Regions from separate parts of the Streptomyces sp. NPDC016469 genome, predicted to be linked through region 2. Evidence: predicted binding sites of a transcription regulator. Region 2 holds the regulator's gene; the other holds the start of a gene.
The links. The regulator HrcA, encoded in region 2, represses chaperone genes, less so after heat shock. The targets are predictions, from matches to a motif close to TTNGCACTCNGNNNNNCNGAGTGCNAA.
Positions count from the first base shown of each region.

Region 1: a site for HrcA is predicted at 8,500-8,526, ahead of groES (co-chaperone GroES). Genes of this name have one in related genera too.

Region 1 covers NZ_JBEYCQ010000008.1:113,635-128,193, reverse strand. Annotated here, with positions in the region: gene ABZ565_RS11590 (substrate-binding domain-containing protein) at 1-610, shown strand, start outside; gene ABZ565_RS11585 (sugar ABC transporter substrate-binding protein) at 718-2,046, shown strand; gene ABZ565_RS11580 (sugar ABC transporter permease) at 2,051-2,938, shown strand; gene ABZ565_RS11575 (carbohydrate ABC transporter permease) at 2,935-3,789, shown strand; gene ABZ565_RS11570 (hydroxyacid dehydrogenase) at 3,818-4,846, shown strand; gene ABZ565_RS11565 (hypothetical protein) at 4,875-5,357, opposite strand; gene ABZ565_RS11560 (metalloregulator ArsR/SmtB family transcription factor) at 5,370-5,717, opposite strand; gene ABZ565_RS11555 (SRPBCC domain-containing protein) at 5,714-6,160, opposite strand; gene groL (chaperonin GroEL) at 6,309-7,934, opposite strand; gene groES (co-chaperone GroES) at 8,038-8,346, opposite strand; gene ABZ565_RS11540 (DUF6234 family protein) at 8,678-9,094, shown strand; gene ABZ565_RS11535 (polysaccharide deacetylase family protein) at 9,085-10,092, opposite strand; gene ABZ565_RS11530 (hypothetical protein) at 10,195-10,860, opposite strand; gene ABZ565_RS11525 (VOC family protein) at 10,907-11,377, opposite strand; gene ABZ565_RS11520 (hypothetical protein) at 11,458-11,730, opposite strand; gene tsaD (tRNA (adenosine(37)-N6)-threonylcarbamoyltransferase complex transferase subunit TsaD) at 11,727-12,827, opposite strand; gene rimI (ribosomal protein S18-alanine N-acetyltransferase) at 12,827-13,330, opposite strand; gene tsaB (tRNA (adenosine(37)-N6)-threonylcarbamoyltransferase complex dimerization subunit type 1 TsaB) at 13,327-13,965, opposite strand; gene ABZ565_RS11500 (hypothetical protein) at 14,190-14,559, shown strand, end outside.
Region 2 covers NZ_JBEYCQ010000001.1:41,634-56,192, reverse strand. Annotated here, with positions in the region: gene ABZ565_RS00245 (ribonuclease Z) at 1-451, opposite strand, end outside; gene ABZ565_RS00240 (histidine triad nucleotide-binding protein) at 451-810, opposite strand; gene ABZ565_RS00235 (PDZ domain-containing protein) at 1,027-4,245, opposite strand; gene ABZ565_RS00230 (hypothetical protein) at 4,326-4,856, opposite strand; gene ABZ565_RS00225 (16S rRNA (uracil(1498)-N(3))-methyltransferase) at 4,930-5,676, opposite strand; gene ABZ565_RS00220 (nitronate monooxygenase) at 5,673-6,746, opposite strand; gene dnaJ (molecular chaperone DnaJ) at 6,868-8,004, opposite strand; gene hrcA (heat-inducible transcriptional repressor HrcA) at 8,005-9,021, opposite strand; gene ABZ565_RS00205 (MBL fold metallo-hydrolase) at 9,194-9,916, shown strand; gene ABZ565_RS00200 (DUF3097 domain-containing protein) at 10,017-10,835, shown strand; gene ABZ565_RS00195 (hypothetical protein) at 10,953-13,826, shown strand; gene hemW (radical SAM family heme chaperone HemW) at 13,926-14,559, opposite strand, start outside.

The sequences.
Region 1 (14,559 bases), on a different contig from region 2:
ACCCGGATCGCCGCTGGACGGCCTGGACCGGGTCTGCTCCGACCACCGGCACGGGGTGCTGCTCGCGGTGCGCCATCTGATCGGCCTCGGCCACGGCACCCCGCTCCTGGTGGCCCGCGCCGACAGCCCGACCGCGCTCGCGGTGCGCTCGGGGTACGAGGACGCGCTCGCGGTGCTGGGGCTGGCCGACGGCGCCCCGGCGATGATCGGGACCTCCGGGCCCGAGGTGGAGCCGGAGCGCTTCGAGGAGGCGGTGCGCGAGGTGCGCGACGCGGTGGTCTCCGGCCGGGCCACGGCGGTGGTGGTGCACAACGACGTGGACGCGATCCACCTGGTGCAGCGCCTGTCCGAGCTGGGCGTGCGGGTGCCGGAGGACCTGGCGGTGATCGCGTACGACGACGAGGTCGCCGCGCTCGGCGACATCCCGCTCACGGCCGTCAGCCCGCCCAAGCGCCACGTCGGGCGGTACGCGACGGAGCTGCTGATCGGGCGGCTCGGCGCCGGGCGGGACGGCGCGGGGCGGGACGGTTCCGGGCGGGACGAGGACGAGCCGGGCAGGCATCTGGCACTGCTGCCACGGCTGCGGGTACGGGCGTCGACCGCTCGATAACGTTCTGATCTTTTCTCGATCAATCAATCTTTCGCTCTTGACTTCGGTCATCGGTGGACCAAGGATCACGCCCAACGTCCCTGTCACCGTCGACTCAGGAGCCCGTCGTGAACCGCAGTTGGAGCAGAACGACTCTTTCCATAGCCGGAGCCGTCACCGCCCTCGCCGTCGTCACGGCCTGCGGCGGGAGCGGGGACGACGCCGGGGGCGGCGGGACCGGCACCGCCGCCAAGCCCGTGACCATCACCTTCTGGGGCTGGGCCAAGGGCACCAAGGAGGTCGTGGACGCGTTCAACGCCTCGCACAAGAACATCCGCGTGAAGTTCGAGGAGACCCCGTCCGGGAACGCCGGCGGCTACGCCAAGATCTCCAACGCGATCAAGGCGGGCAACGCCCCGGACCTGGTCTCCGTCGAGTACCCGCAGCTCCCCGAGTACGTCAGCCAGGGCGGGTTCCAGGACATCGGCGCGTACCTCACCGACGACGTGAAGAAGAAGTTCCTCCCGCAGGCGATCGAGCAGACGACGCTCGGCGGCAAGAGCTGGGCCGTTCCCTTCGATGCCGCGCCGCAGGCGTTCTTCTACCGCAAGGACCTGTTCGCCAAGTACGGCATCGACGTCCCCAAGACCTGGGCCGAGTTCAAGTCCGCCGCCGAGAAGGTGAAGAAGGCCGACGCCAAGGCCTGCATCGGCACCTTCTTCCCGGACGACCCGACCACCTTCGAGGCGATGGTCTGGCAGGCCGGCGCCCAGTGGTTCAAGGCCGAGGGCGACACCTGGAAGGTCGACACGACCGACGCCGCCACCACGAAGGTCGCCGATTACTGGCAGGGCCTGGTGAAGGACGGCCTGGTCCGCACCGACGCCTCCTTCTCCCCCGCCTGGACCAACTCCCTCAAGACCGGCGGCACCATCGGCTACCTCGGCGCCTCCTGGGGCGGCGGCGTCCTCGGCGGCACCCTGCCCGAGCAGAGCGGCAAGTGGGCCGTCGCCCCGATCCCGACGTGGGACGGGAAGCCCGCCGGCGGCATGCTCGGCGGGACCACCTTCGCCGTGCCGAAGAACAGCGGGAAGGCCGCGGCCGCCGTCGAGTTCGCCACCTGGATGACCACCACGGAGGACGGCATCAAGGCCCGTATCTCCTCCGGCACCTCCAGCGCCTTCCCGGCCGCCCTCGCCCTGCGCCCGGCCGCCAAGAAGGCGTTCGACACGAAGTTCTACGGTGGCCAGGACATCTACCAGGTCTTCGAGGACGGCGGCGCCGCGATCAAGCCGGGCTGGACCTGGGGCCCCGCGATGGGCACCACCAACACCACGCTCAAGGACCGCTTCGGCAAGCTCGCCGGGGGCGGCACCACCATCCCCGACGCCGTGAAGGCCGCCCATGACGCGACCGTCGCGGAGCTGTCCAAGCGCGGCCTGAAGGTCGAGGGCTGACCGGATGAAAGCCCGCACCCGCGCCGCCGCGGCCCTGCTGACCCCGTTCTTCGTCCTGTTCACCGCGGTGATGCTGATCCCGATCGGATACGCGGTCTGGCTCAGCCTCTTCACCGAACAGCAATCGGGGCTCGGCTTCGGCGGATCCGAGACGGTCTTCACCGGACTCGGCAACTACACGGCGGCGCTGGGTGACCGGGTCTTCCGCGACGGCTTCCTCGTCCTCCTCGGCTACTGCGCCGTCTACATCCCGCTGATGGTCGGCGGCGCCCTCGGGCTCGCCCTGCTGCTCGACTCGGCGCTCGCCCGCGCCCGGCGCTTCTTCCAGCTCGCGCTGTTCCTGCCGCACGCCGTGCCCGGCATCATCGCCGCGATGATCTGGCTGTACCTCTACACGCCCGGTCTCAGCCCCGTCGTCTCCGCGATGCACTCCGGCGGCATCGGCTTCGACTTCTTCTCACCGGGCGGCGCGCTGCCCTCCGTCGTGAACATCGCGCTGTGGGAATGGCTCGGCTACAACATGGTGATCTTCTACGCCGCCCTCCAGGCCATCGACCGCTCCGTCCTCGAAGCGGCCACGGTGGACGGGGCGAGCGGCGGGCGCATCGCGTTCAGCATCAAGCTCCCGCTGATCCGGTCCTCGGTCGTCATGGTCGTGCTCTTCACGATCATCGGCTCGCTCCAGCTCTTCACCGAGCCACTGATCCTCAACACCGGCTCCGGGTCCGCCGTCTCCTCCTCCTGGACACCGAACATGTACGCCTACACCGCGGCCTTCGCCCGTAACGACTTCGGACTCGCGGCCGCCGCCTCCGTACTCCTGGCGCTCACCGCCGCCCTGCTGTCCTTCGTCGTCACCCGCCTCACCGGCCGGAAGGGCGCGCACGCATGAGCACCACGACCCGCAAGAATCCCTGGCTGTCGAAGGCCGCCGTCAACGGAGCGCTGCTCCTGGCCGTCCTCTACATGCTCTTCCCGCTCGTCTGGCTGGTCACCGCCGCCACCAAGGACACCGGCTCGCTGCTCGCCGGGGACACCTTCTCCTTCGAGGGCTTCGACCTCTCGAAGAACCTCTCCGACATCGCCTCGTACGGGGACGGCGTCTACTTCCGCTGGTACGGGAACAGCCTGCTGTACGCGGGGGTGGGCGCCGCGGTCTGCTCGCTGATCTGCGTGGCCGCCGGGTACGCCTTCGACAAGTACGAGTTCCGGGGCAAGGAGAAGCTGTTCGGGCTCGTCCTGCTCGGTGTGCTCGTGCCCACGACGGCGCTGGCCCTGCCCATGTACCTGCTGGCCAGCAAGCTCGGCATCGTCAACACGTACTGGTCGGTGCTGATCCCCGTCCTGGTGAACCCCTTCGGCGTCTACCTCGCCCGGGTGTTCTCCGCCGGCTACATCCCGGGCGAGGCGCTGGAGGCCGCGCGCATCGACGGCGCGGGCGAGCTGCGCACCTTCTTCTCCATCGGGCTGCCGATGATGATGCCGGGGTTCGTGACCGTCTTCCTCTTCCAGTTCACCGCGATCTGGAACAATTTCTTCCTCCCGCTGGTGATGCTCTCCGACCGCGATCTCTTCCCGCTGAGCCTCGGCCTGTACTCCTGGAACACCAACACCCACAGCGAGCCGGCCTTCTACCCGCTCGTCGTCACCGGGTCCCTCCTCGCCGTCATCCCCCTGATCGTCGCCTTCGTCTCCCTGCAACGGCACTGGAAGGCCGGACTCACCGCCGGCAGCGTCAAGTAGCCCTCACCTCAAGGGAGTCGTTCCCACCATGCAGTCCACCCCTGACCCCCGGCCGTCGGTCCTGCTCGCCATGGGCCCGGACATCCACCAGCGCCTCTTCGAACCGCGCCACCGCGACCGGCTCGCCGCCCTCGCCCGTACGGACCCGGCCCTCGTCGCCCACGACCTGGCCGACCCGGACCCCCGCGTCGCCGCCGCGCTCGCCGAGGCCGAGGTCCTCCTCACCTGCTGGGGCGCCACCCCGCTCACCGAGCAGGTCCTCGCCGCCGCGCCCCGCCTGAAGGCGGTCGTCCACGCGGCCGGCTCCGTCAAGCACCACATCACCGACGCCTGCTGGGAGCGCGGCCTCGCCGTCTCCTCGGCGGCCGGGGCCAACGCCCTGCCGGTGGCGGAGTACACCCTGGCCACGATCCTGCTGGCCAACAAGCGCGTCCCGCACTCCGCCCACGTCTACCGCGCGGTCCGCGCCGGCCACGACTGGCGCGCCGAGCTGGACGGGGCCGGCAACTACCGCCGCACGGTGGGCATCGTGGGCGCCTCCCGCATCGGCCGCCGGGTCATCGAGCTGCTCCGCCCCTTCGACCTGGCGGTCCTGCTGTACGACCCCTTCGTCACCGCGGCCGAGGCAGCCCTGCTGGGCGTCGAGCAGGTCGCCCTGGACGAGCTGTGCGCCCGCGCCGACGTCGTCTCCGTGCACGCCCCCCAGCTCCCCGGGACCCACCACATGATCGGCGCCCGCCAGCTGGCGCTGATGCGGACCGGGTCGACGCTGATCAACACGGCCCGGGGCTCCCTGATCGACGAGGCCGCCCTGCTGCGCGAACTGGTCCCGGGCCGGCTGCACGCCGTACTCGATGTGACGGACCCCGAAGTGCCGCCCGCCGACTCCCCGTTGTACGACCTGCCGAACGTCCTCCTGACCCCGCACGTGGCGGGCTCCCTCGGCAACGAGCTGCACCGGATGACCGACCACGCGCTGGACGAGCTGGAACGGTACGCCCAGGGCCGCCCGTTCGCGGAGCCGGTGCACCCGGCGGCGCTGGACCGGTCGGCGTGACGTCCGGGCACGCGCGGAGGCCCCGCCTTCACGCGTGCCCGGGGGCGGCGGCGCGGAGATCGAGGAGCTGACGCGTATGCACGGGCACGTGGTCCTCGGCGAGGCCGTCCACGAGGCTCGCCAGGGGCATCGGCCGGTCCAGCACGACGGCGTCATGGGAGAGAAGGAGGGTCGGCACCAGGACCGAGGCGGCTTCCTCGTCGAGCCGGTCGGCGATGTCGCACAGGACGGTGGCCTGACTCCGGACATGGTCGATCAGGTCCGTCCGGCCCGCGTGCTCCGTGATGATCCGGCCGAGGTTCCAGGGGTCGAGGGAGACCCGGTTGTCGAAGGCGGGCCGTGAACCGGCGACGACCGCCAGGGCGACCGCCGCGATCGAGGCGTCGACGCTGAGGAGATGGGCCAGTATCTCGTCGGCGTTCCATCCCCCGTCGTCCGCGTCGCCGAGGCCGGGCAGGGCCGCCGCTTCGAGCAGCCTGTCGTAGGCGGTGCGCAGTGCTGTGGTGTCCATGGCGTGCTTCCTTCACTCCTGTTCCGGCGCCTCGGCGACGCGTTTGATGCGGGCCAGCCGCCGGTCCCAGGAGGCCGCGAGCGAGGCCATCCACCGCGCCGTCGCGTCGAGCGCCGCGGGCCGTACCGCGTACCGCACCTCACGTCCGACCCGGCCGCCGGAAACCAGCCCGGCGGCCTCCAGGACGGCGAGGTGCTTGACCACCGCCTGCCGCGAGACGGGAAGCCGTCCGGCGAGCGTCGTGGCCGTGGCCTCGCCCTGTGCGGCGAGCAGGTCGAGCAGCCGGCGCCGCGTCGGGTCCGCCAGCGCGGCGAGGACACTGTCGACGGCCTCGGCGGCGCCGGGACGTTCCTCCGTCACGGGGCGTGCTGTTCGGCGCGGGCCCTGAGGGCGTCGAGCTCCAGGGGCCAGCCTCCGGCGTGGTCCTTCAGATTCCGGCTGCGCAGCTCCTCGGACGCGGCCAGCGCCGCGAACCCGCTCTCGACCACGCGCAGCCGCGTCCCCTCGCCTTCCTGGGTCAACGTGAACTCCACCAGGGTGCTGTTGTCCTCGCGCAGCTCCTCCCCGGGGAACGCGCTGGTCCAGCGGTACGCGAGGTACGTGGGCGGCTCGACCTTCTCCACCCGCACCGGGAAGTCGCCGTGCTCGGTGTTCCTCGCCGTCATCGACTCGCCTTCCTTGGCCACGGTGCCCGGCAGACTCGCCTTGTCGGCCACCCAGAAACCGGGTTGGGCCACCAGCGACCAGACCCGCTCAAGGGGCGCCGCGATCAAGGTCTCGCGTTCGATCCGGTCCTCGCTCATGAGGGCTCCCTCATCGTCACCGTCGGATGCAACTCCAGGGTTGCACTTTGCGAACCCGGACGCAACCCGGGGGTTGCGCCTGACCGGTCACCACACAGCAAAGAGGCCCGGTCCCCTCGCGGGGTGCCGGGCCTCTTCGGGGCAAACGCTAGTGCGAGTGACCGTGGCCGTGGCCCGCGGCCTCCGGCTCGTCCTCGGCCGGCTTCTCGACGACCAGGGTCTCGGTCGTGAGCAGCAGCGACGCGATGGACGCGGCGTTCTCCAGGGCGGAGCGGGTGACCTTGACCGGGTCGATGACGCCGGCCTTCACCAGGTCGCCGTACTCGCCGGTCGCGGCGTTGAAGCCCTGGCCCTTGTCGAGCTCGGCGACCTTCGAGGTGATGACGTAGCCCTCGAGGCCGGCGTTCTCGGCGATCCAGCGCAGCGGCTCGACGGCGGCGCGGCGGACGACCGCGACACCGGTGGCCTCGTCGCCGGTCTTGCCGAGGTTGCCCTCCAGGACCTTGACGGCGTGGACGAGGGAGGAGCCACCGCCGGAGACGATGCCCTCCTCGACCGCGGCGCGGGTCGCGGAGATGGCGTCCTCCAGACGGTGCTTCTTCTCCTTGAGCTCGACCTCGGTGGCGGCACCGACGCGGATCACGCAGACCCCGCCGGCCAGCTTCGCCAGGCGCTCCTGGAGCTTCTCGCGGTCCCAGTCGGAGTCCGTGGCCTCGATCTCGGCCTTGATCTGGTTGACGCGGCCGGCGACCTCGTCGGCCTTGCCGCCGCCGTCGACGATGGTGGTGTCGTCCTTGGTGACGGTCACGCGGCGGGCGGTGCCCAGCACGTCCAGACCGGCCTGGTCGAGCTTGAGGCCGACCTCCTCGGCGATGACGGTCGCACCGGTGAGGGTGGCGATGTCGCCGAGCATGGCCTTGCGGCGGTCGCCGAAGCCCGGCGCCTTGACGGCGACGGCGTTGAACGTGCCGCGGATCTTGTTGACGACCAGGGTCGACAGGGCCTCGCCCTCGACGTCCTCGGCGATGATCAGGAGCGGCTTGGAGCCACCGGCCTGGATGACCTTCTCCAGGAGCGGCAGCAGCTCCTGGATCGAGCCGATCTTGCCCTGGTGGATCAGGATGTACGGGTCGTCGAGGACGGCCTCCATACGCTCCTGGTCGGTCACCATGTACGGGGACAGGTAGCCCTTGTCGAAGGCCATGCCCTCGGTGAAGTCGAGGTCCAGGCCGAAGGTGTTGGACTCCTCGACGGTGATGACGCCGTCCTTGCCGACCTTGTCCATCGCGTCCGCGATGAGCTCGCCGACCTGCGGGTCCTGCGCGGAGAGCGCGGCGACGGCGGCGATGTCGGACTTGTCGTCGATCGGGCGGGCGGTCGCGAGGAGTTCCTCGGACACGGCCTTGACGGCGGCGTCGATGCCCTTCTTCAGGGCGGCCGGGGAGGCGCCGGCGGCGACGTTGCGCAGACCCTCGCGAACGAGCGCCTGGGCGAGGACGGTGGCGGTGGTGGTGCCGTCACCCGCGACGTCGTTGGTCTTGGTCGCCACCTCCTTCACCAGCTGGGCACCCAGGTTCTCGTACGGGTCGTCCAGCTCGACCTCGCGCGCGATGGTGACACCGTCGTTGGTGATGGTGGGGGCACCGAACTTCTTGTCGATGACGACGTTGCGGCCCTTGGGGCCGATCGTCACCTTCACCGTGTCGGCAAGCTTGTTGACGCCGCGCTCAAGGGCGCGACGGGCGTCCTCGTCGAACTTCAGGATCTTCGCCATGGAGCTGAACTGTTCCTCTCAAAAACAAGAACTGCGCCCCTGCCGCCCGGCTAGTTATGTCGCAGGGGGCCAGGGGCGCAGAACAGAAGCAAACGTGGGTGAATTACTTCTCGATGATCGCGAGGACGTCGCGCGCCGAGAGGACGAGGTACTCCTCGCCGTTGTACTTCACCTCGGTGCCGCCGTACTTGCTGTACAGCACGACATCGCCGGTCTTGACGTCGAGCGGCAGGCGCTCGCCGTTCTCGAAGCGGCCCGGGCCCACGGCCAGGACGACGCCCTCCTGGGGCTTCTCCTTGGCGGTGTCCGGGATAACCAGGCCGGAGGCCGTGGTCTGCTCGGCGTCGAGCGGCTGGACCACGATGCGGTCCTCGAGCGGCTTGATCGCAACCTTGGAGCTGGCGGTCGACACGATCCGGTCTCCCCCTTCGGAGATCTCACGGGGTTTAACAGTCTTTGGGTGGCGACCAGGTGGGCCCGTCGTCGCGGGTGCCGGACCTGCCGGTCGCACAGTACTGCTGGCACTCTCCAGTAGGGAGTGCCAGCACTGAGACTATGACCGCGGTTAGCACTCGGTCAAGCGGAGTGCCAATTCCCGCCCCTCGTGGCGTACGCGGGAGCCGCCCGCCCCCGCGGCTGCGGCTGCGGCTGCGGCTGCGGCTGCGGCTGCGGCCCCGCAACGTTCCGGCCACCGTAGGGACAACGCGGGGGCCGCCCGGACCGTTCCGGTGGACGGTGGTGGCATGCGCATACGACCCGCCGGCCGGGACCGCCCGGCCGCGACCCGCCCGGGACCGGTGGCGACCGGCTGCCTGGACGTGGTGCTCGGCCTGCTCCTCATCGCGCTGGAGGGGGTGCTCGCTGCGGTCTTCTTCTACGCGTACACGGGCTCCGACCCCCGGCCGCCGAACCCGGACATGACGGAGGCCGGACCGCCCGGGACGGACTGGTCCGGCACTCTCGTCCTCGCCACCGTCACGGTGACGGCCTGTGTGATCGCCGTGGTGCTGCTGCGCCACGGGCTGCTGATCGCGGGCGCCGTCCAGCTGATCGGCGTCTGCCTGCTGCTGGTCCTCACGCTGACGGCCTGGCACAGCGCGTACGAGGACGCGCACCCGGAGCCCGGGGACGCCCGCGCGTACGCCGCCTCCTATACGTAGTCCTCCAGGCGGGCCACGGCGTACCCCTGGTCCGTGACGACCTTCATGACGGAGCGGACCAGGTCGGGCATGCTGCCCTTCCAGTCCTCCTTGCCGCGGAAGTGGGTGAGGATGATGTCGCCGGGGTGCAGGGTCCGGTCCTCCTCGCGCCACTCCATGTGGTCGGGGAACGCCTCCGCCTCCCACAGCGGCACGGCGGTGATGCCGCAGGACTTGGCGACCTTCAGCGTGTCGGCGTTGTAGTTGCCGTACGGCGGCCGGAACAGCCGGGGCCGCTTGCCGAACTGCTTCTCGATGATGTCCTGCTCGCCGCAGATCTCGCGCTTCTGCTCGTCGCGGGAGAGGCCCGGCAGGTAGCGGTGGTTGAGCGTGTGGTTGCCGAGCACGGTCCCGCGGGACTGGGCGTCCTTGAAGTACGTGTAGTCGTCGCGCACCAGGTAGTCGCTGAGGAAGGCGCTGTACGGGATGTTCAGCTCCGACATCATCTTCAGCAGCTCGGGGTCCTTGTCGTCCCCGTCGTCCATCGTCAGGAAGACGACCTTGTCCGTGGTGGGGACCCGGGTGAAGACCGGCGGCAGCGAGTCGTCCTGGCCCTCGACCTCGAAGCCCTTGCGGGTGGTGAGGTGCGGCTTCTTCGCGGGCGGTACGGGCGCCGCGAGCGGCGTGCCCGCCAGGCCCCACCTCTTGGCGGCGACCGCACGGGCGGCCTGGGCGAGTCTGGCCCGCTCCGCCCGCGCCGCGCGGGTGCCGAGCGCCCCGGCGGCCGGTTCGGCCTGCGGCCCCGCCTGGCCTGCCTGGAGCTTCGCGCTCCGGGCGGCGCCCGCGTCCTCGTCCCCGGCCGCACAGCCGGACGCGGCGGCGGCGACCAGGAGCGCGGCGGCGACCGCGTAACCCGGCCCGCGCCGCAAGCGACCCCGTACCCGCTGCCGCCCACCCGTCACCGCACCCGGTTCACGCCCATTCATGGCCAATTTGTCCTTTTGTCGTACTGGCTGCATGGCGCCGGATCCTGCCAGTACGTGACGGGGCATCGGCTCCGACACCGCCGCCGGGCACGCGCGGTCCCCCGGGTGGCTCACACGGAGGCGGCCGGGAAGGCTTCAGCGGTGGACGCCGCCGCCCTGCGCGACCGGCGCGGGCCGCGCGGCCGCCCCGGCCAGCGTCCGCACGATCCAGCGCCGGTGCCAGAACGCCTTGAAGACGCCGACGAGCCCGACGAGCCAGGCCAGCAGCCCGAGCCCCATGATCAGGACCATCAGCCCGTACGTGTCCTCACCCCGGACCGCTCCGGCGGGCACGACGACGCAGAGGTAGAGCCCCAGCGCACCGAGCGCGAAGGAGGGCAGCAGCCACCCCAGCGTCGTGCCGGGCAGCCGGAGTCCGGCATCGCGGGCGGGGTCGCGGTCCAGCTCGCCCCACTGCGTGAGCAGCCGGCGCACCGCCACGTCCCGGCGCAGCCCGACGACGAGCAGGATCACCGCCGGGATCAGGGCGCCGGCGCCCAGAGCGAGCATCACCACGCCGACGATCGCGCTGATGGCGTCGTACGACTCCTCGAAGGTGATGACCGCCGTCCCGATGAACGACCAGCCGATCGCGCCGACCGCCCCCCACAGCCACAGCAGCCCGAGCCGGCCGGGTCCGATGTGCGCCTTCACCAGCGTGCCGAGCAGGAAGGACCGGTCGGCGAGCAGCGCGTCCCGGTCGGGCCAGGCGCGTATCTCCACGGGCGGCGGGGGCGGCGGCAGGACGAAGCGAGGGGACATGGGCAGACCCTATCGAGCGCCCCTGGCCCCAAGTGGCGGGCGGGGCTCAGGCGTTGCGGATGGCCTCGATGTCCAGGCGCCTCATGCCGAGCATCGCCTTCATCGCGCGGGCGGCCTTCTCCGGGTCCGGGTCGGTCAGGGCCTCACCGAGGCCCGGCGGGACGATCTGCCAGGAGAGGCCGTACTTGTCCTTGAGCCAGCCGCACTGGCTCTCCTGGCCGCCGCCGGAGGTGAGTTCGTTCCACAGCCGGTCCGCCTCCTCCTGCGAGTCGCACTCCACGGAGAGCGAGACGGCCTCGGTGAAGGTGAACTCGGGCCCGCCGTCGAACGCGACGTACTCCGCGCCGTCCAGCTGGAACCGTACGGTCATCGCCGTGCCCTCCTCGCCGGGGCCCGCGGCGGTCCAGCGGGTGGTCTCCAGGACGCGCGAGTCACCGCCGACGACGGAGACGTAGTAGTCGGCCGCTTCCTCGATCAGGCCCTTCGGGTACCACAGGAACGTGGTGACCTTCTGCATGGTGCTCTCCTCACGTACAGGGGCAAAGTGCCGTGAAGGGTAGACCGCGCGGGCGCCGGGAACTCATCGACGTGCCGGAGCTAAACCGCTCCGAGCGATGCGAAGCGCCAGCGGTGGACCGGCCGGGTGACGAGGTCCGGGTCGGGCTCGGGCAGCTCCGGCAGCTCGTCGGCGTACGCGCCCTGCCACCAGGTGATGACGAGGACCCGGTCCTGCGGGGCGCGCAGCAGCTCGCTGCGGAGCGGGGGGCGGGGCAGCGCGGCGGCGCGGGCGCGGGCCCACTCCGCCAGCTCGCCGCCCCGGCCCTCGGCGGCGCGGGCCTCCCACATCAGGGCGGTGACCGGGGCGCTCATGAGTAGAGGTTGTCCTTGCTGATCTCGTGCACGTGGTCGTGGTCGTGCGTGTGGGCGCCCGGTACGTGGGTCTCGGTGACGGGCAGCGAGGAGTCGGCGGACAGCTCCAGGTCGGAGGCGGGCCGGTTGCGGGCGACCATCTCGGCGCCGAGCGCGGCGACCATCGCCCCGTTGTCGGTGCACAGCTTCGGCCGGGGCACGCGCAGCCGGATGCCGGCCCGCTCGCACCGCTCCTCGGCGAGCGCGCGCAGCCGGGAATTGGCCGCGACGCCGCCGCCGATCATCAGGTGGTCGACGCCCTCGTCCTTGCAGGCGCGGACGGCCTTGCGGGTGAGCACGTCCACCACGGCCTCCTGGAAGGACGCGGCCACGTCCCGGACGGGCACCTCCTCGCCGGCCGCCCGCTTGGCCTCGATCCAGCGGGCGACGGAGGTCTTCAGGCCGGAGAAGGAGAAGTCGTACGCGGGGTCGCGCGAGCCGGTGAGACCGCGCGGGAAGGCGATCGCGGCCGGGTCCCCCTCGCGGGCGAGCCGGTCGATGACCGGGCCGCCGGGGAAGCCGAGGTCCAGGACCCGGGCGATCTTGTCGAACGCCTCGCCGGCCGCGTCGTCGATGGTCGCGCCGAGGGGCCGCACGTCGTTGGTGATGTCCGGCGCGAGCAGCAGCGAGGAGTGCCCGCCGCTGACCAGGAGCGCCATGGTCGGCTCGGGCAGCGGGCCGTGCTCCAGCTGGTCGACGCAGATGTGGGACGCCAGGTGGTTGACCCCGTAGAGCGGCTTGTTCAGCGCGTACGCGTACGCCTTGGCGGCGGAGACGCCGACGAGCAGGGCGCCCGCGAGGCCGGGTCCGGCGGTGACCGCGATGCCGTCGAGGTCGCGGCCGCTGACGCCGGCCTCCTTCAGGGCGCGCTCGATGGTGGGGACCATCGCCTCCAGGTGGGCGCGGGAGGCGATCTCCGGGACGACGCCGCCGAAGCGGGCGTGCGTGTCGACGCTGGACGCGACGGCGTCCGCGAGGAGCGTGGTTCCCCGGACGATGCCGACCCCGGTTTCGTCGCAGGAGGTCTCGATGCCGAGTACGAGCGGTTCGTCAGCCATCAGTGGATCCCGTTTTCTTCTGCTTCTTCGTGTACGTGGAGGCGCATGACGAGCGCGTCGATGTTGCCCGGCTGGTAGTAGCCGCGGCGGAAGCCGATCGGTTCGAAGCCGAAGCGCTCGTACAGCTTCTGGGCGCGCGTGTTGTCGACGCGGACCTCCAGGAGCACTTCGGCGCACTCGAAGGCCGTGGCGTGCCTGAGCAGGTCGGTCAGCAGCTCGGAACCGAGGCCGCCGCCCCAGTGGTCACGGGCGACGGCGATCGTCTGTACGTCGGCGAGGTCACCGGCGGCGGCGAGGCCCGCGTACCCGACGATCCGGCCGGTGCCGGGCTCCTCGGCGACGACGTAGCGGCGGGTGGCCGCCGGGCCGCGCGCGTACGCCAGCTCGGACCAGAACATGCCCGCCGACCAGGCGTCCTCCGGGAACAGCTCGTGCTCGAGGGCGAGCACGGGTTCGATGTCCCACCAGCGCATCTCGCGCAGCACCGCGGTCGTGACGGTCACTTCGGGGTGACCACCTTGTAGTTCTTCGGGACCTGCGCGTCGGGCCTGCGCAGGTAGAGCGGCTGCGGCGGCAGCAGCTCCTCGCCCGCCGCGAGGCGTTCGGCGGCGAGGCCCGCGAGGGCGCCAGCCGCGAGGTGTTCGGGGCCGCGCGCGTCCGGGAACGCCGCGGGGTACAGCACCGCGCCCGCGCCGACGACCGGCAGGCCCGCGAGCCGGTCCGCGATGTCGGCGGGCCGGTCGACGGAGGGGCCTTCGGTCCGGGTGCGGGCGTCCTCGTAACGCGCCCAGTAGACCTCCTTGCGGCGGGCGTCCGTGGCGACGGCGAAGGGGCCGTCGAGCCCGGCGGCGTACGCGAGGCCGTCCAGGGTGCACAGGCCGTGCACGGGCACGGAGAGCGCCGAGCCGAAGGTGGCGGCCGTCACCAGGCCGACGCGCAGTCCGGTGTACGGGCCGGGGCCGACGCCCACGACGACGTCCGTCACGGCGTCGAGTGTCATTCCGGCGTCCGCGAGGACCCGGTCGACGGCGGGCAGCAGCAGCTCCCCGTGCCTGCGGGCGTCGACCTGCGCGGACTCGGCGACGACACGGGTCCCGTCGTGCAGGGCGACGGTGACGGCGGGGGTGGCGGTATCCATTGCGAGCAAGAGCACGCAAACAGCCTACGGCTCCGGCGCGGCCCGCCCCGCGCCCCGTACGGCATCCCGGCCCGGGCTGTCCCGGCTGCTACCGTCACCGGGTATACGCGGAGTACGTGTAAACGCTTGTACGACTTACGGTTCGCGTACGACGTACGGTTCGCGCCTTACGGCACACGACAGCGAAAGAGGCACGCACGGTGGCAAGGGGCAGCTCGGGAATCGTGGCCGCGCTCACCGCGGCGGCCGTCGCGGCGGTCGGCTTCCTGGCGTACCAGGCTTCCGCGAATGTGCCGGACGACCTGGCCGCGAAGCCGAAGGCGTCCGCCAGCGCCTCGCCGTCCGCCCCGGCCGGCGAGCACGGCAAGGCCAAGCCGAAGAAGGACCCGCTCACCGTCCCCGCCGGCTCCGGCACCGGGGCCCGGGTCGTCTACGCGCTGCACGACCGCCGGGTGTGGCTGGTGGACGCGAAGGGGAAGGCGTCGCGGACGTTCAAGGTGATGCCGAGCCCGGTGCACGCGGTGCCGGGCACGTATCACGTGACGTCGCGCTCGGGCAGCGTGAAGGGGTCCGACGGCGTGCCGATCGAGCACG
Region 2 (14,559 bases):
TGAGCCGGTAGCCGTACGACTCGACGGGGTGCGAGAGCCGGTGGCTGTCGAGGGTGTACGCGGCGGTGGTGGCCAGCGGTCCGTCGGCGGCGACCGGGGCCTCGGTCAGCTCCACCGTCTCGCGGTAGGCGGTCGCGTACCGCAGCCGGTCGAAGAAGCGCTGCCCGCTCGCCGGGTAGTGGGCGGTCACCGGGTGCGGGACCTGGTCGAGGTTGATCCGCTGGATCACCCCGGCCAGGCCCAGCGAGTGGTCGCCGTGGAAGTGCGTGACGCAGATCCGGTTGATGTCGTGCGCGGCGACCCCGGCCCGCAGCATCTGGCGCTGGGTGCCCTCGCCGGGGTCGAAGAGGATGCCCTCGCCGTCCCAGCGCAGCAGGTAGCCGTTGTGGTTCCGGTGCCGCGTCGGGACCTGGCTGGCGGTCCCGAGCACGACGAGTTCACGGGCGGACATTATCCGGGCGGCCATTCCAGGCCCCGGCCGCCGAGGACATGGGCGTGCGCGTGGAAGACGGTCTGGCCTGCGCCGGCACCGGTGTTGAACACGACCCGGTACCCGGTCCGGTCGATCTTCTCGTCGGCGGCGACGTTGCCGGCCTCGCACAGCACGTCGGCGAGCACCTGCGGTTCGGCGGCACCGAGGGATGCGGCGTCCGGGTGGTGCAGGCGCGGGATGACGAGTACGTGGGTGGGGGCCTGGGGGTTGATGTCGCGGAACGCGACGGTGGTGTCGGTCTCGCGGACGATGGTGGCCGGGATCTCCCCCGAGACGATCTTGCAGAACAGACAGTCGGGCTGCGGTTCTCCTGCCATTCGCTTACGCGCTCCTTGGGCCTCGGGTGATCCGTTGCCGCCCAGCTTATCCGGGGGCGCTGCCCCCGTACCCCCGCTCCTCAATCGCCGGAGGGGCTCAGGTGTCAGCCCCGCCGGCGTTTGGGGCGCGGGGTCCGGGGCGGAGCCCCGGGTTCGGGAAGGGGCGGGGTGGGGAACAGGCCCGCCGCAGGCACACCCGCCCCCACCCCGCTCAGCTCACTCCGGGAGCCCCGGCAGCTCCGGCGCCACCTTCGCCGGCACCCGCTCCAACGACTCCAGTGCGATCCGCACCGCCTCGTCGAGCTGGGGGTCACGCCCCTCGGCGTGATCCCGCGGCGTCATCACGACCTCCACGTCCGGGTCCACGCCGTGGTTCTCGACGCCCCACCCGTACCCCTCCAGCCAGAACGCGTACTTCGGCTGCGTGACCAGCGTCCCGTCGACCAGCCGGTACCGGCTGTCGATGCCGACCACGCCTCCCCACGTCCGGACCCCGACCACCGGCCCGATCTTGAGCGCCTTGATCGCCGCGTTCACGATGTCGCCGTCCGACCCGGAGAACTCGTTCGCCACGGCCACCACCGGCCCGCGCGGTGCGTCGCCCGGGTAGCTGGTGGGGCGCATGCCGCGCGCCAGGTCCCAGCCGACGATGCGGCGGGCCAGCTTCTCCACGACGAGCTGCGAGGTGTGGCCGCCCCGGTTCTCCCGGACGTCCACGACCAGGCCCTCACGCGCCATCTCGGTGCGCAGGTCGCGGTGGATCTGGGCCCATCCGCCGCCGACCATGTCGGGGACGTGGAGGTAGCCGAGGCGCCCCCCGGACCGCTCGTGCACGTACGCCCGCCGGTCGGCGACCCACGCGTGGTAGCGCAGGGCCTCCTCGTCGGCGACGGGCACGACGACGACGTGGCGCCGGTCGCCCCCGTCGGCAGGCGCGACGGTCAGCTCGACCGGCTTGCCGGCCGCGCCGGTGAGCAGCGGCGCGGGCCCGGTGAGCGGGTCGACCGGGTGCCCGTCGACGGCCAGGACCGCGTCACCGGCCCGGACCGCGACGCCCGGAGCGGCGAGCGGCGAGCGGGCGGCCGGGTCCGAGGTCTCGGAGGGCAGCACGCGGTCGATGCGCCAGCTGCCGTCCTCCGCGCGCGAGAGGTCCGCCCCGAGCAGCCCCTGCCGGGCCGCGTCGTCGCGCCAGCCGCCGGGCGGGGTGACGTAGGCGTGCGAGGTGCCCAGCTCGCCCTGGACCTCCCAGAGCAGGTCCATGAGGTCGTCGTGGGTCGCGACGCGCTCCAGGACCGGCCGGTAGCGGTCGAGGACCCCGTCCCAGTCGACGCCGCCCATGTCGGGGCGCCAGAAGTTGTCCCGCATGACGCGCCCGGCCTCGTCGTACATCTGGCGCCACTCGGCGGCCGGGTCGAGGGTGCGGCGGATGCGGGAGAGGTCGACGGTCACGGCGTCGTCGTGGTCGTCGTCGCCCGCGGGCACACGGCTGTCGGAGGGGACGACGGACAGCTTGCCGTGGCTGACGATCGCCAGCCGCTTCCCGTCACCGCTGACGGCGAAACGGCTGACGTCCGAGGACAGCTCCTCGCAGCGCAGCTTCTCCAGGTCGTACCGCTCCAGGACGGTGTCCGGGCGGCGGGCGTCCGGGCCGGCCCCGCTGGTGCCGAGGACGCCGGTGAGCGGGTGGCGCAGCCAGAGCAGCCCGTCGCGCGCGGTGCGCAGCGAGGAGTAGACGGCGGCCTCGACGGGAAGGGGCACGATCCGGTCGGCGAGGCCGTCCAGGTCGATGCGGGTGATGGGGAGCGCGGTGGGGTTGTCCTCGCCGTCGCCGCCCTTCTCCTTCTCCGTGGGCCGGCCGTGCAGCTGCGGTCCGAACGGGGAAGGCGTGGTCGCCGCGAGGGTGAGCAGGTGCGGCCGGCAGGAGCCGATGAACGCCATGTCGAAGACGTGGGCGTCGTAGATGGGGTCGAAGGCGCGCTCGGAGAGGAAGGCCAGGTGCTTTCCGTCGGCGGTGAAGGCGGGCGCGAAGTCCCGGAACCGCAGGGGCGTCGCCTCGGAGACCGAGAGGTCGGCGATGTGGGCGAGCTTGAGCTGGCTGAGCGGCTCGGGGCCGGGGTGCGACCAGGCGAGCCAGGCGGAGTCGGGCGACCAGGCGAGGCCGGAGGCGTCGCCGTTCTCGCTGCGGTCCACCTCGTGGATCTCGCCGCTCTCCCGCTCGACGATCAGCACCCGCCCGTCGTGGGCGGCGACCGCGAACCGGCTGCCGTCGGGGGCGGGGGCGAGATCCAGGACGCGGCCCAGCCGGCCGGCCGCGAGGCGGCGGGGCGCGGCGCCGGGGGCGGTGCCGGTGGCGGGGGCGATCTCCAGTGCGTCGTCGCCCTCGGCGTCGGTGACCCAGACGACGTGCTGGTCGCCGTCGGCCTGGAAGGTGCGCGGCAGCCTGGCCCGTACGCCGGGCTCGGCGGCCAGCGCGCGGGCGGGGCCCTCGCGGTGGGTCACCCAGTGGACGGCGCCCCGCGACAGGACCGCGCTGCCCCGGCCGGTGCGGTCGGGCGACGCGCTGGTCAGGTGGCTGTCGGCGTGCAGCGGGTAGGGCTGGAGGTCGGCGCGCTGGCCGCCGAGCCGGACCTCGACGCGGCGGGGCTCGTCGCTCTCCAGGCTGTCCAGGAGCCACAGTTCACCGGCCGAGGCGTAGGCGACCCGGGTGCCGTCGGTGGTGGCCTGCCGGGCGTAGAACCCGCCGACGGGGGTGTGCCGGCGCAGGTCCGAGCCGTCGGGCAGCGAGGAGTAGAGGGCGCCGGTGCCCTCGTGGTCGGAGAGGAACGCGAGGCGCTCCCCCACCCACATCGGGCACTCGATGTTGCCGTCGAGGTCCTGGTGGACCCGGGCGAATGCGAGCGGGTCGTCCTCGGACGCGATCCAGAGCTTGCCGGCCGTGCCACCCCGGTAGCGCTTCCAGGAGGCGGCCTCGCGCCCCATGGTGGCGGAGAGCAGCAGGACGCGCCCGCCGGGCCCGTACGCGAGGGAGCCGACGGGGCCGTACGGGAGGGTCCGCGCGGGACCGCCGTCGACCGGGACGGCCCGGGCCCAGGTGCGGCGCAGCGAGACCTGGCCCTGGGTGCTGGTGACCAGTACGTCGCCTTCGGGGGTCCAGCCGCGCACGGTGGTGCGGGCGTCGCCCCAGTGGGTGAGCCGCCGGGAGGGCCCGCCGTCGGCGGGGGCGAGGTGCACCTCGGGAGCCCCGTCGCGGGTGGACGTCCAGGCGACGAGGGTGCCGTCGGGAGATATGCGCGGCTGGGTGACGGGACGGTTGTCTGCGCTGACCCGCCACGCCCGGCCGCCGTCGAGTGGGGCGAGCCAGACGTCGTCCTCTGCGGTGAAGGCGATCAGATCACCTTGGACATGGGGGTACCTGAGGTAGGAAGGCTGTGTCACACGATCACCCTAGGCCGAGGGTGTGCCGGGTGGCACGGGGTTGGCCGGAGTACGTCGCAGGCCGGACGCCGGAGGTCCGTTCACTTGCCGGGATACGCGGTGACCGTCACCGTCACGGTGGCCGTCGGGCCGTTGCCCCGGCCCGGGGGTCCGGCGGGCGGCGCGGTCGTGGCCGGGGCGGTGCAGTCGCCGAGCAGCGTGGCCCGGAAGACGGCGCGGCCTCCGCTCTTCGCGGTCATGTCGCCGCGTACGCACCGGCCTTCGACCGCGTACGTCACCTGTCCGTCCAGCGCGATGTCCCCGCCGGACCTCGTCTTGCCGTCGCAGTGGACCTCGGCCGTCCGGCGCGCGGCGGAGGGCGCGGCCGAGCGGGTGGCACCGTCCCCGTCGAGCGAGGCGGTGCAGGTCAGCCAGCGCACCCGGACGCCTTCGTGCTCCAGGGCGCGGGTGGCGGTCCGGTCCGTGGTGAAGGCGACGGACGCGGTGTTCAACGCGCCGGTGGTGTCGCCCGGTTCGCAGGCGGTGAGCCCGGCGACGGCGGCCGCGGCGAGGCAGAGCGCGGCCGGAAAACGACGGGCCGCACGACGGCCCCCTGCCCTTGATGTCCCCATACGGGCAGCTTCCCACCGCATGTGACGGCGCGGTAGACCGCTTCCGGGCACAACCACCCCATCGGGGACGGCTTTACGACCAGCGCCCCGTGCGTCCCAGGAGCAGCGCCGTCGCCGCGGTGCCCGCCGTCGAGGTGCGCAGGACCGTGGGGCCGAGGCGGCAGGCGCGGGCGCCGGCGGCGGCGAACGCGGCCAGTTCGTCCGGGGACACACCGCCCTCGGGGCCGACGACGAGCACGATCTCGCCCTCGTCGGGCAGGGCGACGGTGGCCAGCGGTTCGCTCGCGTAGTCGCGGTCCTCGTGCAGGACGGCCGCGAAGTCCGCCGCGGCGAGGAGGCCGGCGACCTGCTTGGTGGTGGCCAGGTCCGCCACGTCCGGGAACAGCACCCGGCGCGACTGCTTGCCGGCCTCCCGGGCCGTGGCGCGCCATTTGGCCAGGGACTTGAGTCCGCGGTCGCCCTTCCACTGGGTGATGCAGCGCGCCGCCTGCCACGGGACGACCGCGTCGACGCCGGTCTCGGTCATCGTCTCCACGGCGACCTCGCCCCGGTCCCCCTTGGGCAGGGCCTGGACGACGGTGATCCGCAGCGCGGGGCGCGGCTCCTCGTGGACCGGGTCCAGGTCGCCGACGACCAGCCGGTCCTTGCCCTCGGCGGCGCGCACGAGGCCCTGGGCCCACCGGCCGCGGCCGTCCGTGAGGACGACCTCCTCGCCGGTGCGCAGCCGCTTCACGGAGACGGCGTGGCGTCCCTCGGGCCCGTCGAGGACGAACTCGGGGGCGTCCGGCAGGTGTCCGACGACGAAGACGGGTGCCGTCACTGTGTGCTCCTTGTGCTCACTGCCGTCCGTGCGGCGTCCAGTTCGTCGGCGAGCAGCCGGACCAGCCGGCCGGCGGGCAGTTCGCGGGCCATCCGGTGCCCCTGCCCGGCCCACAGCGCCATGCCCTGGGCGTCCCCGACGCGGGCGGCGGCCTTGCGCAGCACGGAAGTCATGTGGTGGACCTGGGGGTAGGCGGCGGGGGCGTACGGGCCGTGCTCGCGCACGAAGCGGTTGACCAGGCCGCGTGCCGGGCGCCCGGAGAACGCCCTGGTCAGGGTGGTCCGGACGAACAGCGGGTTGATCAGGGCCTGTTTGTGCAGGACGTGGGCCCCGGACTCCGGGCAGGCCAGGAAGGCGGTGCCGAGCTGGGCGGCGTCGGCGCCCGCCGCGAGGACGGCGGCGATCTGGGCGCCGCGCATCAGGCCGCCGGCGGCGACGACCGGTATCTGCACGGTCTCGCGGACCTGGCCGACCAGGCTCAGCAGTCCGGTCCCGCCGTCCTCGGTCGCCGGGTCGTCGTGGAACGTGGAGCGGTGCCCGCCCGCCTCGGTGCCCTGGGCGCAGACGGCGTCGGCCCCGGCCCACTCGGCGGCCTGGGCCTCCTCCGGCGAGGTGACCGTGACGACGGTGTACGTACCGGCGGCCGCGAACGCGTCGAGCGTGTCCCGCGAGGGGCAGCCGAAGGTGAAGGAGACGACCGGGACCGGGGCGTCGAGGAGGACGGCGAGCTTGTCCTCGTAGCCGTCGTCGCCGGGGAGGTCCGGGTCGCCGAGCTCGGTCTCGTAACCGGTGGCCTCGCCCGCGAGCCGGCGACGGTAGTCCTCCAGCGCGGCGGGGTCGGCCGGTTCGCACTGCGGCATGAAGAGGTTGACGCCGAAGGGCTGCCCGGTCAGGGCGCGCACCTGCTGGATCTCGTCGCGCAGGGCGTCCGCCGTCTTGTAGCCGGCGGCCAGGAAACCGAGCCCGCCGGCCTCGGACACGGCGGCGGCGAGCTGCGGGCAGGAAGGACCGCCGGCCATGGGGGCCTGCACGAGGGGATACCGGAGGAGAGCGGTCAGCGCGGAGGGCATGACCGCATCGTGTCATGTCCTTCCTGTCCCGTGATGCCCGCCCCGCGACAGCGTCCGGCCCGGCCGCAGCGCGTCGGTACGGGCCCGGAGCCCGGGCCCGTACCGTGTGCGCGCAAAGCCGTCAGCGGCCGTTGAAGGCGTCCTTCAGGCGGGAGAACAGGCCCTGCTGGCCGGGCTGGAACTGGCCGGTGGGCCGCTCCTCGCCGCGCAGCTTGGCCAGTTCGCGCAGGAGGCGTTCCTGCTCGGGGTCCAGCTTCATCGGAGTGGTCACCTCGACGTGCACGATGAGGTCGCCGCGTCCCCCGCCCCGCAGGTGGGTGATGCCGCGCCCGTGCAGCGGGACGGACTGGCCGGACTGGGTGCCCGGCCGGATGTCGACCTCCTCCAGGCCGTCCAGCGTCTCCAGCGGCACCTTGGTGCCGAGGGCCGCCGCCGTCATGGGGATGGTGACCGTGCAGTGCAGGTCGTCCCCGCGGCGCTGGAACACCGCGTGCGGCAGCTCGTGGATCTCGACGTAGAGGTCGCCGGCGGGACCGCCGCCGGGGCCGACCTCGCCCTCGCCCGCGAGCTGGATGCGGGTGCCGTTGTCGACACCGGCGGGGATCTTCACGGTCAGCGTGCGCCGCGAGCGGATGCGGCCGTCGCCGGCGCACTCCGGGCACGGGGTCGGCACGACCGTGCCGAAGCCCTGGCACTGCGGGCAGGGCCGCGAGGTCATGACCTGGCCGAGGAAGGACCGGGTGACCTGGGAGACCTCACCGCGGCCGCGGCACATGTCGCAGGTCTGCGCCGAGGTGCCGGGGGCCGCGCCCTCGCCGCTGCACGTGGTGCAGACGACGGCGGTGTCGACCTGGATGTCCTTGGTGGTGCCGAAGGCAGCCTCGGAGAGGTCGATCTCCAGCCGGATCATGGCGTCCTGGCCGCGCCGGGTGCGCGAGCGGGGCCCGCGCTGCGACGACGTACCGAAGAACGCGTCCATGATGTCGGAGAAGTTGCCGAAGCCGCCCTGGCCGAAGCCGCCCGCGCCGGCGCCGCCGGACTGCGAGAGCGGGTCGCCGCCGAGGTCGTAGACCTGCTTCTTCTGCGCGTCCGACAGGACCTCGTAAGCGGCGTTGATCTCCTTGAACCGCTCCTGGGTCTTCGGATCGGGGTTGACGTCCGGGTGCAGCTCGCGGGCGAGTCTCCGGAATGCCTTCTTGATCTCGTCCTGGGAAGCGTCGCGGCGCACGCCGAGTACGGCGTAGTAGTCCGTGGCCACTTACGACTCCGCCAGGATCTGTCCGACGTAACGTGCCACTGCGCGTACCGCTCCCATCGTTCCGGGGTAGTCCATGCGGGTCGGTCCGACCACGCCGAGTTTGGCGACTGCCTCGTCGCCCGAACCGTAGCCGACCGCGACGACGGACGTGGAGTTGAGCCCCTCGTGGGCGTTCTCGTGCCCGATGCGTACGGTCATGCCCGAGTCCTTGGCCTCGCCGAGCAGCTTCAGCAGCACGACCTGCTCCTCCAGTGCCTCCAGCACCGGCCGGATCATCACCGGGAAGTCGTGTCCGAAGCGGGTGAGATTGGAGGTGCCGCCGATCATCAGCCGCTCCTCCGTCTCCTCGACGAGGGTTTCGAGCAGGATCGAGAGGACGGTGGACACGGTTCCCCGGTCCTCGCTCTCGAAGGATTCCGGCAGGTCCTGCACCAGCTGCGGGACGTCCGCGAACCGGCGCCCCACCACCCGGCTGTTGAGCCGGGCCCGCAGATCGGCGAGGGAGGTCTCGCCGAACGGCGCCGGGCAGTCCACCAGCCGCTGTTCGACCCGGCCGGTGTCCGTGATCAGCACGAGCATCAGCCGCGCCGGGGCCAGGGACAGCAGTTCCACATGCCGCACCGTCGAACGGGTCAGCGAGGGGTACTGCACGACGGCGACCTGCCGGGTCAGCTGCGCGAGCAGCCGTACGGTACGGCCCACGACGTCGTCCAGGTCGACCGCGCCGTCGAGGAAGTTCTGGATGGCGCGGCGCTCCGGCGACGAGAGGGGCTTGACGCCCGCCAGCTTGTCCACGAAGAGCCGGTAGCCCTTGTCCGTCGGGATGCGCCCGGCGCTGGTGTGGGGCTGGGCGATGAAGCCCTCCTCCTCCAGCACCGCCATGTCGTTGCGGACGGTCGCCGGGGAGACCCCCAGCTTGTGCCGCTCGGTGAGCGCCTTCGAGCCGACGGGCTCCTCGGTCCCGACGTAGTCCTGGACGATCGCGCGCAGCACTTCGAGTCTGCGTTCGCTGAGCATCGCGCACACCTCCAGCTGTCCACGTCGGTGCTTCCCGGGCCGTTCCCGGGATTCCTCCTGGCACTCGGTGCGTACGAGTGCCAGCGATCCCGGCCAGTGTACGGCGACGGGGTGGTGCCCTAGCAAGGGCGACCGGCGACGGTGCCCAGGTCGCTGCCGATAGCGTCGCCGCATGGATGCCTCTTGGGAAGACTTCGGATGGGAGCGGCTGGGTCACGGAACGGGCCGGCGGCGCCTTCCGGTCTGGGACGCGACGGCCCTGCTGGTGGCCGGCCGGGACGGGGCACTGCTCTGTGACACCGGTTCGTCACTGCGCGAGGGAGCGGAACTGCGCACCCAGGTGGAGGCGCTGCTCGGCCGGAGGGTGACGCACATCGCACTCAGTCACCCCCATTTCGACCATGTGCTGGGCACGGCCGCGTTCGCCGGGGCACGGGTGTACGGCTCCGAGGGCATGGCGGAGCTGCTGCGGCGCGGGGCGGACGAGCTGTACGCGGACGCAGTGGCCCAGGGCCTGCCCGAGGCGGACGCGGCCGGGTCCGCCGATGTGCTGGTGGCCCCGGGCCACGAGGTGCGCGGGGAGCTGACGGTGGACCTCGGCGGCGGCCGGGAGGCGGTCCTGGTGAACGTGGGCGCGGCGCACAGCGGCCACGACCTCGCGGTGCTGGTCCCGGGCTCCCCCGCGCTGGTGTACTGCGGCGACCTGGTCGAGGAGTCCGGCGAACCCCAGGCGGGCCCGGACGCCCGCCCGGCGCGCTGGCCGGCGGCGCTCGACCGGCTGCTGGAGCTGGGCGGCGAGGACGCGCTGTACGTACCGGGGCACGGGGCGGTGGTGGACGCGGCGTTCGTCCGGGCCCAGCGGGAGGCGCTGGCGGGGCGGTTCGGCGTGTCGTAGGGGCGGCGGAGGTTCGGCCGCGTCCTGGGAGGGGAAGGCGGAGGGCCGGAGGGCCGCCCGGTTCGGCGTGTCGCGGGTCTTCCCCGCTTATCGTCGTGCGATGCGCAGCTACCAGCCCGATCTGACCCCGCCGTGGAAGAAGTCCGCCCCCGCCCCGGAGGTGCCCGCCGAGACCGATCTGGTCGTGGAGGAGGCGGTCACCGGTTTCTGCGGCGCGGTCATCCGGTGCGAGAAGACCGCCGAGGGGCCGACGGTGACCCTGGAGGACCGGTTCGGCAAGCACCGGGTCTTCCCGATGGCACCGCGCGGCTTCCTGTTGGAGGGCCGGGTCGTCACGCTGGTGCGCCCGTCGGCCGGGGGCCCGGTGCGGCCCACGCGTACGGCCTCCGGTTCGGTGGCGGTGCCCGGGGCGCGGGCGCGGGTGGCGCGGGCCGGGCGGATCTACGTGGAGGGGCGGCACGACGCGGAGCTGGTCGAGCGGGTCTGGGGCGACGACCTCCGCATCGAGGGCGTGGTCGTCGAGTACCTGGAGGGCATCGACGACCTGCCGGCGATCGTGCGGGAGTTCGCGCCCGCGCCGGACGCCCGCCTCGGCGTGCTGGTCGACCATCTGGTGCCCGGTTCCAAGGAGTCCCGGATCGCGGCCCAGGTGTCGGACGGCGACGTGCTGGTGGTCGGGCACCCGTACATCGACGTGTGGGAGGCCGTGAAGCCCGCGTCGGTGGGGATCGCCGGGTGGCCGGTGGTGCCGCGCGGGCAGGACTGGAAAACGGGCGTGTGCCGTGCGCTGGGCTGGCCGGAGAACACCGGCGCGGCCTGGCAGCGCATCCTGTCCTCGGTCCGCTCCTATCGGGACCTTCAGCCGGAGCTCCTGGGCCGGGTCGAGGAATTGATCGATTTCGTCACTCTTCCGGACTGATGTCCGGCGGGTCTTCCCGTCGATCCGGCACCGATCCGGACGAATGCCTGCGCCTCGCACACATCATCGGTTATTGAGTGGGGCCAGGCTCTTTTCGCGAGGGAAGGCACGGGGGCGATGGCACGCGAGGTTTGGCGGGACAGTGCGGCGAACGAGGCGGCCTCCGCCGTCTTCCACTTCGTGCAGCAGCTCATCGACCGCTACCGCGACAACCGGCCCGTGCTGCCGCTGGTGGTCCTCCAGGCCGCCGACGCCGACGTGCCGGCCGCCGTGGACGCCCGGGTCGAGCAGATCGTGCGCCAGATCCACCGGGCGAACCAGCCGCGCCGCGTCCCCCTGAGACTGCTCGACGGGCGCGGTGACACCCCGTACGACGCGGCGCTCGACATGGTCCGCACGCTGACCGAGAAGCCGTGGGAGACCCGGGGCGGATCGCAGTACAAGCCGTTCGCCTTCCCCCGTTCCCGGCTGCTCGGCGCCATCGAGCAGGCCACCGAGGCCGTGCTGCGGGACCCGGTCCCGGGCTCCTCCCGGGACCAGCGCGACGAGCGGATCCTGGAGGAGCTGAGCGCGCTGCGCTGGCGCGCCGGGCGGCGCGGCCGGGGCACCTGGTGGACCGCGTTCCGTGAGTCGGTGCGGCCGGAGACGTTCGTGGGGGCCGTGGTCATCGCGGTCCTGGGTGTGCTGCTCGGCGAGATCGGCTGGCTGCCGACCGCGCTGGTGGCCGTGGGGGCGGTCCTCGGGCTCGCGGTGATCCGGCTGCTGTCGACGTCGGCGCCGCCGCTGCTCTGGCTGCGCCGGGCCAGCAAGTGGTTCGCGACCACCTCGTCGCTGGCCGCCGCCAGTACCGGCTATCCGTCGGACGGCTGGTCCCGGTTCTCGCCGAGCGGTTCGTGGCGGGTGATCCGGGCGCGGGCGGCGGTGGTCGCGGGGCGGGTGGCCGACGCGGCGGCGGGCGACGAGCGGTCCCGCCAGTTCCACCTGGAGCTGAGGGTCCAGGCGCTGCTGGAGGACCTGCGCAACAACTACCGGCCGCACGCGCCGGACTGGCGGCGCGGCAAGCGGACCGTGCCGCCGGTGGTCTTCCTGCCGAGGGCCGTCCAGAGCAACGGCGGCGTCCAGCTGATCAACGCGATCAACAACGTCCGCTCCCGGCGCAGCGAGGTCGATCCGCTGCTGCTCCTGGCCTCCCTGCCGGCGGCCGAGATCCTGCGGCACACCCCGCCGCTGCCGCCCGACCCGCCGCCCGCTCACACGGGCGCGGCGCGAGCCCGGTACGAGGACTGGGTGGGCCGTCTCAGCCTGGGCCAGTCGCCCTCGGGGACGGCCACGCCCGCCTGGGTGCTGCTGCTGCCGTTGTCGACGGCTCAGCTGACCCACGAGCACGCGGACGCGCAGCTGTCCACGGAGCGGGTGCGCAGGACGTGGGTGTGGTGGGTGATGTCGCGCACGACGGTCGCCTGTCTGGTGGCCGGCGCGCTGCTGGGGACGATGCTGCTGAGCAACCACCTGGCGGGCCGTTACTGCCACGGGCCGCTCACGGACGTCGACACGGACTCGGTGCGGCTGGCCGGTCCGGGCGGCGGCGACAAGGAGTGCATCGGCGTGGCGACGACCACCCGGGTGCGCTTCGCGGAGGGCAACGGCCTGGAGCTGGACGGGGCCGGAGCGGGGGTCACCTTCGACCGGATCGAGCGGGCGGTGGCCGAGGAGAACGCCTCGATCGAGCAGGGCGACAAGTACGTGACGCTGATCTACGCGGGTCCGTTCACCGCCCCGTCCCCGGAGCGCACCCGCAAGGCCCTGGAGGAGCTGACCGGCGTCTACCTCTACCAGCACCACACCAACACGCTGGACTTCTCCGTCAAGCTGCGGGTGCTGACCGCCAACGGCGGGCAGGACATGCTCCAGCAGATACCGGCGGTGAAGAAGATCATCGAGGTGGCCGAAAGGGACCCCTCGGTCGTCGGCGTGGTCGGGCTCGGCCGCGACACCACCGACAGCCCGGAGGCCACCGCGCTCCTTCAGCAGGCGGGCCTGCCCGTGGTGGACACCACCAACTCCGGGGGCTATCTGGCGACGGACTACTCCAACTACTTCGGCCTGGCCGCCACCGACCAGGAGCAGGCGGACGCCCTCGGCCTCGTCGCGAAACAGGTGGCGGCCGGGGCGCCCGGCAAGCGCAGGCCCCGGGCCCTGGTCCTGTCCCGCAAGCTCGGCAACAACGACAAGGACCGCTACACGGTGGAGCAGCGCAAGGTGGGCAGCGCGATGCTGAAGGAGTCGGGCTTCGAGCTGTCGGATCCGGTGGAGTACAGCCTCGGCCGCCGCAGCAGCGCCGACCTGGACCGGCCGGTGCAGCGGATCTGCGCGGCGGACCCGGCGCCGGACGCGCTGTACTTCGCGGGGCGGGTCGAGGACGTCGCCAACCTGATGAGCCGGCTCACCCACAGCTGTTCGCGCCGCCCCATCACCGTCTTCACGGGCGACGACCTGACCAAGGCCCGGCTGGACGCGAGCACGGACACCACGAAGAACGTCACGCTCTACCACACGGCCCTCGCGCCGATGAGCCGCGGCCGCGCCGACGGCTTCTACGAGGAGTCGTACCGGGCCCTGGGGAAGCTGCTGCCCGAGGGCGTGACGCTTCCCCGCCTGCCGGCGTCGAAACCGTACGAGGACCCGCTCTTCGCGAGCGGCCAGTCGGTGATGTCGTACAGCGCCACGGCCGCGCTGTACGACGCGGCGAGCCACGGCGACACGGTGAACAGCGCGGCGGAGACCTGGGCGAACCTGTACGCGGTGAACCTGCGGACGATGCCCACGGGGACGATCACCTTCCGCGGCTTCATCCCGTACGAGGCCCAGGCGGGCCACGGTCTGGACGTCGTGCAGATCACCTACCCGGACGGCCGGAGCCATGCCCGGATCATCTGCGGCCGGGCGGCGGGGGCACGGGCTCTGGCCCCGGCGGGATGCCCGCTGAGGTGAGCGGGGCGGGCTCGGGGGCGTAAGCCTCGGTCTGTGCAGGGGGCGCGGGCTCGGGGGCGTAGGCCTTGGGGGGCGTACGCCCCCGAGGCCGCGCCCCGCTCAGTCGACCAGGTCGCGTACCACCGCGTCGGCCAGCAGCCGCCCGCGCAGCGTCAGCACGGCCCGCCCGTCCTCGAACGGCGCCGGTTCCAGGAGGCCGTCGGCCACCGCCCGGCGGGCCGCCGCGAGGCCGGCGGGGGCCAGCAGGGAGAGCGGGCAGCCGTCCACGAGCCGCAGTTCCAGCAGGATGCGCTCGACCCGGCGGTCCTCGGCGGACAGGATCTCGCGCCCGGCCCCCGGCGAACGCCCCTCGGCGAGCGCCTGCGCGTACGCCCCCGGGTGCTTCACGTTCCACCAGCGCACGCCCCCGACGTGGCTGTGCGCCCCCGGCCCGGCGCCCCACCAGTCGGCCCCCCGCCAGTACAGCTCGTTGTGCAGGCAGCGGCCCTCGGGCGTACGGGCCCAGTTCGACACCTCGTACCAGGAGTAGCCGGCGGCGGCCATCGCCTCGTCCGCGATGAGGTAGCGGTCGGCGTGCGCGTCGTCGTCGGTCATCGGCACCTCACCGCGCTTGATGCGGCGGGCGAGGCCGGTGCCCTCCTCCACGATCAGCGCGTACGCGGACACGTGGTCGGGCCCGGCGCCGATCGCCGCGTCCAGGGACGCGCGCCAGTCGTCGTCGGACTCGCCGGGG